DNA from 2 places in the Comamonas aquatica genome. Region 1 is predicted to be linked to the other one. Evidence: riboswitches for the same ligand, from Rfam matches in the RefSeq annotation. Region 1 holds a riboswitch; the other holds the start of a gene.
The links. Region 1 has a riboswitch for cobalamin ahead of KAQ61_RS10270 (TonB-dependent receptor domain-containing protein). Riboswitches for the same ligand answer to the same signal wherever they lie in the genome.
Positions count from the first base shown of each region.

Region 2: linked by a shared signal. The riboswitch ahead of cobO (cob(I)yrinic acid a,c-diamide adenosyltransferase) and the one ahead of KAQ61_RS10270 (TonB-dependent receptor domain-containing protein) in region 1 are both predicted to bind cobalamin.

Region 1 is NZ_CP072916.1:2,161,360-2,166,216, forward strand. It holds gene KAQ61_RS10265 (cobyrinic acid a,c-diamide synthase CobB) at 1-826, opposite strand, end outside; gene KAQ61_RS10270 (TonB-dependent receptor domain-containing protein) at 882-2,762, opposite strand; cobalamin riboswitch at 2,824-3,049, opposite strand; gene rnhA (ribonuclease HI) at 3,221-3,670, opposite strand; gene KAQ61_RS10280 (class I SAM-dependent methyltransferase) at 3,667-4,440, opposite strand; gene gloB (hydroxyacylglutathione hydrolase) at 4,439-4,857, shown strand, end outside.
Region 2 is NZ_CP072916.1:1,218,173-1,223,029, forward strand. It holds gene KAQ61_RS05810 (ABC transporter substrate-binding protein) at 1-312, opposite strand, end outside; cobalamin riboswitch at 447-672, opposite strand; gene KAQ61_RS05815 (GNAT family N-acetyltransferase) at 732-1,235, shown strand; cobalamin riboswitch at 1,287-1,502, shown strand; gene cobO (cob(I)yrinic acid a,c-diamide adenosyltransferase) at 1,629-2,255, shown strand; gene KAQ61_RS05825 (ABC transporter substrate-binding protein) at 2,255-3,124, shown strand; gene KAQ61_RS05830 (FecCD family ABC transporter permease) at 3,121-4,155, shown strand; gene KAQ61_RS05835 (ABC transporter ATP-binding protein) at 4,155-4,857, shown strand, end outside.

The sequences.
Region 1 (4,857 bases):
TGGCGGGGTAGATGAAGCTGAACGCCGCATCGCTGGCCACGGCCACGGTGTGCCCGCGCAGCCAGGGCTGGGGGGCTGCCACGGGCTGCGCCGGGGCTGCAAACGCCACCGACCAGCGCTGCCAGTCCTGCCAGTCCATGCGCCCCAGGGGCGTGTCGGCCAGGGCATCGGCCGCGGCATTCAGGCGCGCCATGGCATCGGGCAGCTCGTGCGCCGCCACCAGGCCCAGGTGGCGCTCGGGCAGCAGTTGCGCGTCCTTGCCCGGCCCCATGCGCTGCAAGCCGCCCAGCCACAGCTGCGGGTCGCGCAGGCTGCTTTGCAGCATCTGCGTGTGCATGCCGGTGGCCACGCGGTTGGCCAGCACGCCGGCCCAGGGCACGCCCGGCTGGTACTGCTGCATGCCCAGCACCAGCGCACCAAAGCTGCCCGCCATGGCCGAGGCATCGACCACCAGCAGCACCGGCACGCCCAGTTGGGTGGCCAGATCGGCCGCCGTGGGGCTACCGTCGAACAGGCCCATCACGCCTTCGATCAGGATCACATCGGCCTGCGCGGCCGCGGCATGCAGGCGTGCGCGCACCTCATCCATGCCCACCATCCAGCCATCGAGGTTGTGCACCGTGGCCCCGCTGGCCAGTTGGTGCCAGTACGGATCCAGGTAATCCGGCCCGCACTTGAAGACCCGCACGCGGCGCCCCTGGCGGGCATGCCAGCGCGCCAGCGCCGCGGTGATGGTGGTCTTGCCCTGGCCCGAAGCGGGGGCGGCAATCAGCACCGCCACGCAGTGGTGCACGGGAGGGGATGGAGGAGTGATCAGTGGTGACATGCAAGCTCTCGGGGGTGCCCGCCAGGGCCACGGCGGGCAGATACGGCGTCGGCGGTTACCAGGGCATCCATTTCACGCCCAGCCACAGCGTACGCCCGGCGGTGGCGTAGTCCTTGACCAGGGTGTAGTCACGGTCCAGCGCATTGTCGATGCGCGCGGTCAGCGTGAAGTCCCTGGCCAACTGGCGCGAGGCGGACAGGTTCACCAGGGTGTAGCCACCCAGGGACTTGACGGCCTCCGCATCGTCGTTGAAGCGACGGCTGGCCGCCTGCAGCTCGGAGCCCAGGGTCCAGCCCGCCAGGGTGGTCTCAGCCCCCAGGGTGGCATAGCGCTGCGAGCGGCGCTGCAGCAAGCGGCCGGTCTGGGCATTGCGTGGGTTCTGGAAATCCACCGACGCATACCACTTCAGCACGCCGGCGCGCCAGTTGCCGGCCAGAGTGATGCCTTCCAGCTGGGCCGCGTCCACGTTCAGGTAGCAGCCCTGGCTGAGCGCCACCGGGCAGGTGCCCTGCTTGGCGGCATAGACCACCAGGTTCTCAATCTTGTTGCGGTAGGCCGTGGCGCTGAACGCGCGGTCCTTGTCGCCCCAGCGCAGCCCCAGTTCCATGTTGCGGCTTTCCTCGGGCTTCAGGCTGGCATCGCCGTTTTGCGAGAAGCGCTGGAACAGCGTGGGCACGCGAAAGCCGGTGCCCACCGAGGCCGTGGCCTTCCAGTGCGGGGCGAAGTCCCAACCATAGGCCAGTGTGGCCGTGCGCTTGCCGCCAAAGTCGCTGTCCCGGTCATGGCGCAGGTTCAGTTGCACGGCGTGCTGCTGCCAGTGCAGGCCATAGCCCAGGCCCAGCGCATTCTGGTGGCGCGAGCGCGCGTCACCGCCCACCAGGCTGGTGTTCTCCAGCGTGTCCTCGCGCCGCTCGGCCAGCACCGAGAAAGTGCCCACGCGGCTGCGCCATTCGTTGTGCACCAGGTAGTTGCGCAGCAGGGTTTCGGTGCGGTAGTGCGTGGCCGTCCAGGTGTCGTAGCCGTGGCGCGACTGGCTCACGGCCACACGCGTGCGCCACGCGGGCGTCCAGTCGCCCTGCCAGTTCAGGCCATAGGCATCCAGGGTGCGGACCGCACCGTCGTTGCCCTGGGCGCGGCTGTCATAACCGGCGTTCGAATCGCTGGTCAGGGCCGTGACGTCCAGGCGCTGGCCCGCGCTGAGTTGCAGGCCCACGCGCGCATTCGCCGATTTGCGCACGTAGCCGTCCTTGTCCACGTTGCGGCGGGTGCCCCCGGTCTTGGCATCGAAGCCCTCGCTGTCGGCATAGGACAGGCCCAGGGCATAGTCCCAGGCGCCCTGCCCGCCACTGAATCCAGCCGTGCCCTTCTTGGTGCCGTAGGAGCCCGCGCCCACGGACACATGGGGCTTGAAGCCGGTCTCGCCACGGCGGGTGAAGATCTGCACCGTGCCCGCCATGGCGTCCGAGCCATACAGCGCACCGGCCGCACCGCGCAGCACCTCGATGCGCTCGATCGATTCCAGCGGCAGCGTCTCCCAGGGTGCGCCACCGGAGCCATTCTGGGCATCGATGCGGATGCCGTCGACATACACCGCCGTGTGCTGCTTGTGCGCGCCGCGCAGGAACAGGTTGGTGTCCGAACCCGGGCCACCGGTGCGGGTGATCTGGATGCCCGGCACCTTGGCCATGACATCTTCCAGCGCCAGGGCGCCGCTGCGCTCCAGGGCCTCCCCGTCCAGCACCGTCACATCCGCCAGCACCTCGCTCAGGCGCTGCTCGGAGCGCGTGGCCGAGACCACCACCTCATCCAGGGCCGCCGCGGCCGCCGGCGCCACCAGGCCCGCTAGACAGACCACCGCCAGAGAGACCGGGCGCCACGCCATCGCCGGCATCCAGGCACGCTGACGCCGTTGTTCGAACACATTCATTGGAAACATCACCAGATTCCACCCGTGTCAGCCTCCCCGCCGACAATGGGCAAACATGCCTGCCCAGAGGGCAGACACACGAATGTTGGCCGGTATCCGGGCTGGTCCCTCAGTCCATCGCCTTCCCACGTGCTTGTTCAAGGCACCCAGTGGCTGTGTTGATGGAGGGGCGCTATGACGGGCGCCAGGGACTCACCGTTGCGGGGGCAGCGCAGGCTAGGTCAGGTCGAAGGCCGACCCACCATCCTGCTTCCCGTTGAACTGCAATCTTGCGAACCAAGTTGCGAGCACCAACAATGCAAGCTGGCGATTCTAACTGGACGTGACGGGCCATGGTGCACCGCACAGCAGTGCCGCAGCCTGGCGCAGGGCTGCACAAAAAATGAGCTGCATCCGCACAAAAACAAAGGGCCTCAGATACAAACCTATCTGAAGCCCTTGTTCATTCAGCGCCAGGCGCTATCTTTTCAAATTCTGCCCAGCGCCCGGTCCACGCCCAGGTTGGCCAGGGCATCGGCCCGCTCGTTGCCCGGATCGCCCGCATGGCCCTTGACCCAGCGCCATTCGATGCGGTGGCCCGCGCCGCTGACCAGCGCATCCAGCGCCTGCCACAGCTCGACGTTCTTCACCGGCTGCTTGGTCGAGGTCTTCCAGCCCTTGGCTTTCCAGCCGTGGATCCATTCCGTGATGCCCTTGCGCACGTACTCGCTGTCCAGGAACAGCGTCACATCGCAGGGGCGCTTGAGGGCGCGCAACGCTTCGATCACGGCGGTCAGCTCCATGCGGTTGTTGGTGGTCTCGCGCTCGCCGCCAAACAACTCCTTGGTGTGCGGCCCGGCCTGCATCAGCACGCCCCAGCCGCCCGGCCCCGGGTTGCCCTTGCAGGCCCCGTCCGTGTAAATCACTACTTGGTTCAAATTTCTTTCCTTTGTGGTGCTTGCTGGCACGCTGCCGCCGGGCGGGCCTGCGCTGCGGGCGCACGCTTGCGCCATGCAGGCTCCAGCAGGCGCATGCCATGCACCTTTTTCACTGCCAGCACGCAGTATGCACCGCCCAGCACCGGCCAGGCCTTGTTGCCCAGCCTATCCATCCAGCGCCAGCGCTGCAGCCAGGCCGGCGCCTCCAGCGCCGGGGCGTGGCAACCGAAATCGGCGGCCACCACGTCCATGGCCAGCACCTGCAGCCAATCGCGCACGCGCCAGTACGGCAGGCCGCGCCAGGCGTTCAACCCAGGCTCCGGCACACGCTCCAGCCCATGCTGAAGCCCCCACAGGCTATAGGGGTTGAGCCCAAACAGCAGCAGCCGCCCTTCGGGCACCAGCACGCGCACCGCTTCGCGCAAGGCAGCATGCGGGTCCTGGCAATGTTCGAGGGTGTGGGGCAGGACCAGCAGGTCGACGCTGGACTCGGCGAACGGCAGCGCCTCGGGGGCGCACAACAGTTGTACACCATCAGGGACTTGGCAAGCCCCGGGTTCAAGGTTCCAATCGGTGCTTTGCGCGGCCACCCAGCGGTTGGGCATGCGGTTGTGGCGCAGCGCCTGCAGCAGGGGCCAGCCCAGCTGCACGCTGTGATAGCCGAAAATATCCGCCACCGCCTCATCACACCGCTGCTGCTCCCAGTCGAGCAGATAGCGGCCAAATGCCTTGGCCATCCACGGATGGCCCTCTTGCTTTGCATCGTTCATGAACCTGTTGCCGTTGCCTGCGTTTTCTGACAATTACATCTGGCTGCTGCACGACGGCCAGCACGCCGTGGTGGTGGACCCTGGCGACGCCTGTCCCGTTCAAGCGGCGCTGCACGCCCAGGGACTGCAGCTGCAAGCCATTCTAGTGACCCACCACCATGCCGACCATGTGGGCGGCGTGGACGCGCTCCGTAATGCCACCGGCGCCACGGTCTACGGCCCGGCCTACGAGCCCCTGCCCGAGCCCGTGGTACGCGTCGACGCGCACAGCCGCATCCACCTGCTGGGGCAAGACTGGCAGGTGCTGGAAGTGCCCGGCCACACCGCCGGCCACATCGCCTGGTACTGCGCCCCCGCGGATGCGGCCCCGCTGCTGTTTTGCGGCGACACGCTGTTCTCCGGCGGCTGTGGCCGCCT
Region 2 (4,857 bases), 940 kb from region 1:
GAGGGCCGGGCGCTTGCCGATCACCGACTCGAAGCTGGGAATGTTGTCCGACAGGCGCGGCACCTTGTCGTTGATGGCCTTGAACTGCGGCAGCACGGGGTTGAACCACAGGGCGGTGCCCACCACCTTGTCACCCAGACCCAGGGCATAGAGCATTTCCGTGCCGCCCTGGCCGATGGTGACCACCGAGGCCGGTGCCCGGTCCAGGTGGAGGCGATGGCCGCAGTTCTGCAACTGCAGCGGGTAGTCCGCAGCGTGGGCAGACAGGGCGGTGGCCAGCAGGGTGGCGTAGGCAAGGCGTCGAGGCAGCATCAGGGGGCTTCTTTCCAGAAAAAGCGGGTACCCCTGGAAGCACTGGCAACACCCCTGCGGCGCGCGGGACCCCGAAAGGCCCTGGCAGGCAGGTCCACGGGACATTGCTCACTTCCCGGACACCCCGCCGGCAATCGATGGTTGGTGCTTTGGCAGGTCTCCTGACTGGCACGTCATCGCGTCGCCCCGCCTTCCCGAATGTGGATTCAGTGGCGGATGGGGCGGGCTCGTTGCCTACAGTTGCGGGGGCAGTTCCATTCGGCCGCCAGCCCCTGAAGCGGGTGGCGGTCATTGGATTCCCTCATGCGGCTGGCGGTGGCTGGCGCATGTCCTTGCGGAACCAAAGTTCGGGTAATGTAGCTGATTTTGTAGCGTCTGGCGCAGGCACCGTCTGCGTGGACACCTGTTTCCAGTCTGATATGTCCCTTCCCGAATGCATGGCCATTGCGCCCGTCCACCGCCTGGAGGCGGTGCAGGACTTCTTGCACATGGCCCGCCAGCAGATGTTCGGCACGCTGGTGGATCCGCAGCAAACCCCCGCGGATCTGCAGCATTTTGAGCAGGTGTACGCGGCGGGCACGGGCGGCATGTGGGCGGCCCGGCATCCGCAGCACGGCATGGTGGGCAGCATTGCCTACCGCGCCTACGATGGACGCTTCGCGCAACTGGATTTCGGCGCGCTGCGCGTGGTGGAGGTGGTGCGCCTGTTCGTCGCCCCGGTGTGGCGCCGGCAGGGGCTGGCTGTGGCCTTGATGGACCACGTGCGCCAGCATGCCATCGCCCAGGGGGTGCAACTGCTGTACCTGCACACGCACCCGTTCCTGCCGGGCGCGCTGGAGTTCTGGCAGCAGCAGGGCTTTCAGGTGGTGCAGCGCGAAACGGCCGCGCCCTGGCACACCATCCACATGCAATGCGCGCTGTAGCGCTTGCCGCCCGCGGTCTGCGCCGCAGGGCCGGCAGTCGCTTCTGCTTCTATAATCCAGACTCCAACAGGAGCCCTGCCGCACCCGCGTGCGTGGGGTGAAACGGGAAGTCCGGTGACCTCGCACCCCTGGTGTAGAGCATTCCGGCGCAGCCCCCGCTGCTGTAAGCCTGACAGACACACTTCGATGCCACTGGGTGCCCCCCGGGAAGGCGGTGTGCGCTGTATGACGGCAAGCCAGAATACCGACCTGTTGGCACGCAGTTGTATGCCACGGGGTGTGGGCCGTTTGCTGACAGGTTCCATCCCGCCTTGGCGGGGCGCCGGCCCGCCGCACACACACACCACCTTCCCGTATGGGCATGCCTTTCCATGGAAATGGCTCGGGGAGAGCATGGACCTCACGTTCAAACAACAGCATGCCGAACGCATGCAGGACAAGAAAGCCCAGGTGCAGGCTGCCATGGCGCGCGCCCAGGTCGAGCGCGGCATCGTCGTGCTGCTGACCGGCCATGGCAAGGGCAAGACCACCTCGGCTTTCGGCATGCTGTACCGGGCCCTGGGCCATGGCCTGCGCGCCGGCGTGGTGCAGTTCATCACGGGCACCCACGCCTCGGGCGAAGTCACCTTTTTGCAGCAGCAGGGGCTGCTGGGGCAGGGGGCGAGGGCCCAGGTGGACTACCACGCCATGGCCACGGGCTGTTCCTGGCAGCGCAGCGACTGGGACGCCGACCTGCCCGCCGCCAACCAGGCCTGGCAGGCGGCGCAGCGCATGCTGGCCGACCCCAGCCTGCGCCTGGTGGTGCTCGACGAGCTGACCTTCATGCTGCAGTACGGCTATCTGGCGCTGCCCGAGCTGCTGCAGGCGCTGGAGCGCCGCCCCGCCGGGCAATCGGTGGTCATCACCGGCCGCAGTGCGCCGGCACCGCTGCTGGCGCTGGCGGACACGGTCAGCGAGATCGCCGACACCCGGCATGCCTTCCAGGCCGGCGTGAAGGCGCAGGCGGGCGTGGACTTCTGATGCGGCCACCGCTGCGAGCTATGCTGCTGGCGCTGTGCGCCGGCCTGCCCATGGCCGTGGGGGCGGGGGCGCTGCCCACACTGATGTCCACCAACATCTGCGCCGACACCCTGGCGCTGAGCCTGGCGGCGCCGCAGCAGATCCTGTCGCTGTCGCGCCAGAGCCAGGATGCGCAGCGCTTTTCCCTGGCCGCCCAGGCCCGGCAGTTTCCCGCCAACGAAGCGACGGCGGAGGACGTGCTGCACCTGCAGCCCCAGGTGGTGTTGGCCTCGCGGCGCTGGAATGCCCGGCACCAGACGGCCTTGCTCCAGCGCCATGGCGTGCAGATCGTGACGGTGCCGTTTCCCACCGACTGGGAGGGCATCTTCAGCAGCACGCGCAAGATGGGCCAGGCCCTGGGGCGCGAGGCCGCAGCGCAGGCGCTGCTGGACAGCCTGTCCGCGAGGCTGGCGCAGTTGCGCGCCACACCGCGGCCTTTCAAGGTCCTGTACCTACGCCCGAATGGCGGCAGCGCGGGGGCGCAGACGCATGTGGACGCCGTGCTGACGGCCGCCGGCCTGCGCAACCATGCCAGCGCGCTGGGCCTGCAGGGCTGGGGGCGCATCGACCTGGAGCGCATTGTGCAGAACCCGCCCGACATCTTCATCACCCCCGGGCTGGTCAATGACGCGGCCTACGCCCGCTCCGGGCTGAGCCGCCATCCGCAGATGCAAAAGCTGCTGCAGCACATCCCCGTGGTGGTGCTGCAGCACAACGACTGGGGCTGCAGCAACTGGCAACTGATCGAGGCGGCCGAGTCGGTGGCCGCCCAGATCGACGCCTTGCCGCGGCCTGCCGCCCGGGTGGCGCTGCGCGAGGGGGCGCCATGATGCGCTGGACCCCGCGCACCGGCATGCCCCGTGTCTGGCTGCTGAACACCGGGCTGCTGGCCCTGCTGCTGGTGCTGGCCGGCATCTCCCTGGGCATCGGTTCGGTGTCCATCGGGGTGGCGGACTGGTGGGCGGCTGCCTGGCAGCCTGCAGGCGCCAGCGATCTGGCCGTGCGCCACCAGGCCATCGTGCAGGAAATCCGCCTGCCGCGCGTGGTGCTGGCGGTGCTGGTGGGCATGTCGCTGGGTGTCGCGGGCGCGGCCCTGCAAGGCCTGCTGCGCAATCCGCTGGCAGAGCCCGGCCTGCTGGGCGTCAGCTCCAGCGCCGGCCTGGGTGCCGTGCTGTGCATCTATTTCGGGCTGTGGCACTGGAATGCCTGGCTGTTGCCCACGGTGGCCATGGCCAGCGCGGCCGCCGCCACCCTGGTGCTCTACCGCATCGCCAGCCGGGGCGCTAGCAATCTGACCCTGATTCTGGCGGGCGTGGCCATGTCCTCGCTGATGGCGGCGCTGACGTCGTTGGCCATCAACCTGGCCCCCACGCCCACCGACATGCAGGACATCGTGCTGTGGCTGATGGGCTCGCTGGCCGACCGCAGCTTCGACGAGGTGCGGCTGTGCCTGCCGTTCATTGCGCTGGGGCTGCTGATCCTGGCCGGCAGCGGCCGGCAACTGGATGCGCTGACGCTGGGCGAGGACGAGGCCGCCAGCATGGGCGTGAACCTGCCGCGGCTGCGCGCGCAGGTGATTGCCGGCACGGCGCTGTGCGTGGGTGCCAGCGTGGCGGTGACGGGGTCCATCGGCTTCATCGGGCTGGTGGTGCCGCACCTGTTCCGCAGCCTTGTGGGCTACCGGCCTTCGCGCCTGCTGCTGCCCAGTGCGCTGGGCGGGGCCGTGCTGCTGCTGGGGGCAGACATTGCGTTGCGCCTGCTCAGCGGGCGGGTGGAGCTGATGCTGGGCGTGGTCACGGCCCTGATCGGCGCGCCCTTCTTCTTTTACCTGGTGGTGCGCGAGCGCTGGAGGCATCGCTGATGCGTACGCTGTCGGTCGAGTCGCTGCAGGTGGCATGGCGGGGTCAGGCCTGCGTGCAGGACCTGTCGTTCCAGGTCCAGTCGGGTGAGCTGTTGGCCCTGATCGGCCCCAACGGTGCGGGCAAGAGCACGGTGCTGCGGGCTCTGGCCCAGTTGCTGCCGCACCAGGGGCGGGTGCTGCTGGATGGCGAGGACCTGGCCCGCCTGGCCCCCCACCAGCGCGCCAGGCGCCTGGCCTACCTGGCCCAGGGCGACCAGGTGGCCTGGCCCTTGCAGGTGCGTGACTTCGTGGCGCTGGGGCGCTTGCCGCACCAAGGCCGCTGGCGCCTGGCATCGGCATCCAAAACCGATCAGAATGCCGTGGATGCTGCGCTGAGTGCTATGCATTTGACGGACATGGCCGAACGCCACCTGCACGCGCTGTCGGGCGGCGAACGCGCCCGCGCGCGCCTGGCCCGTGCCATGGCCGTGCAGGCGCCGCTGCTGCTGGCCGATGAGCCCGTGGCGGCGCTGGACCCCTACCACCAGCTCAGTGTGATGGAGCTGTTGCGCGCCCAGTGCAATGCCGGCCATGCCGTGGTCGTGGTGTTGCACGATCTCACCCTGGCCAGCCGCTTTTGCGACCGCGTCCTGCTGCTGCAAGGCGGGCGGGCCGTGGCCTGCGGTGCGCCGCGCCATGTGCTGACCCCGGCACACCTGCAGC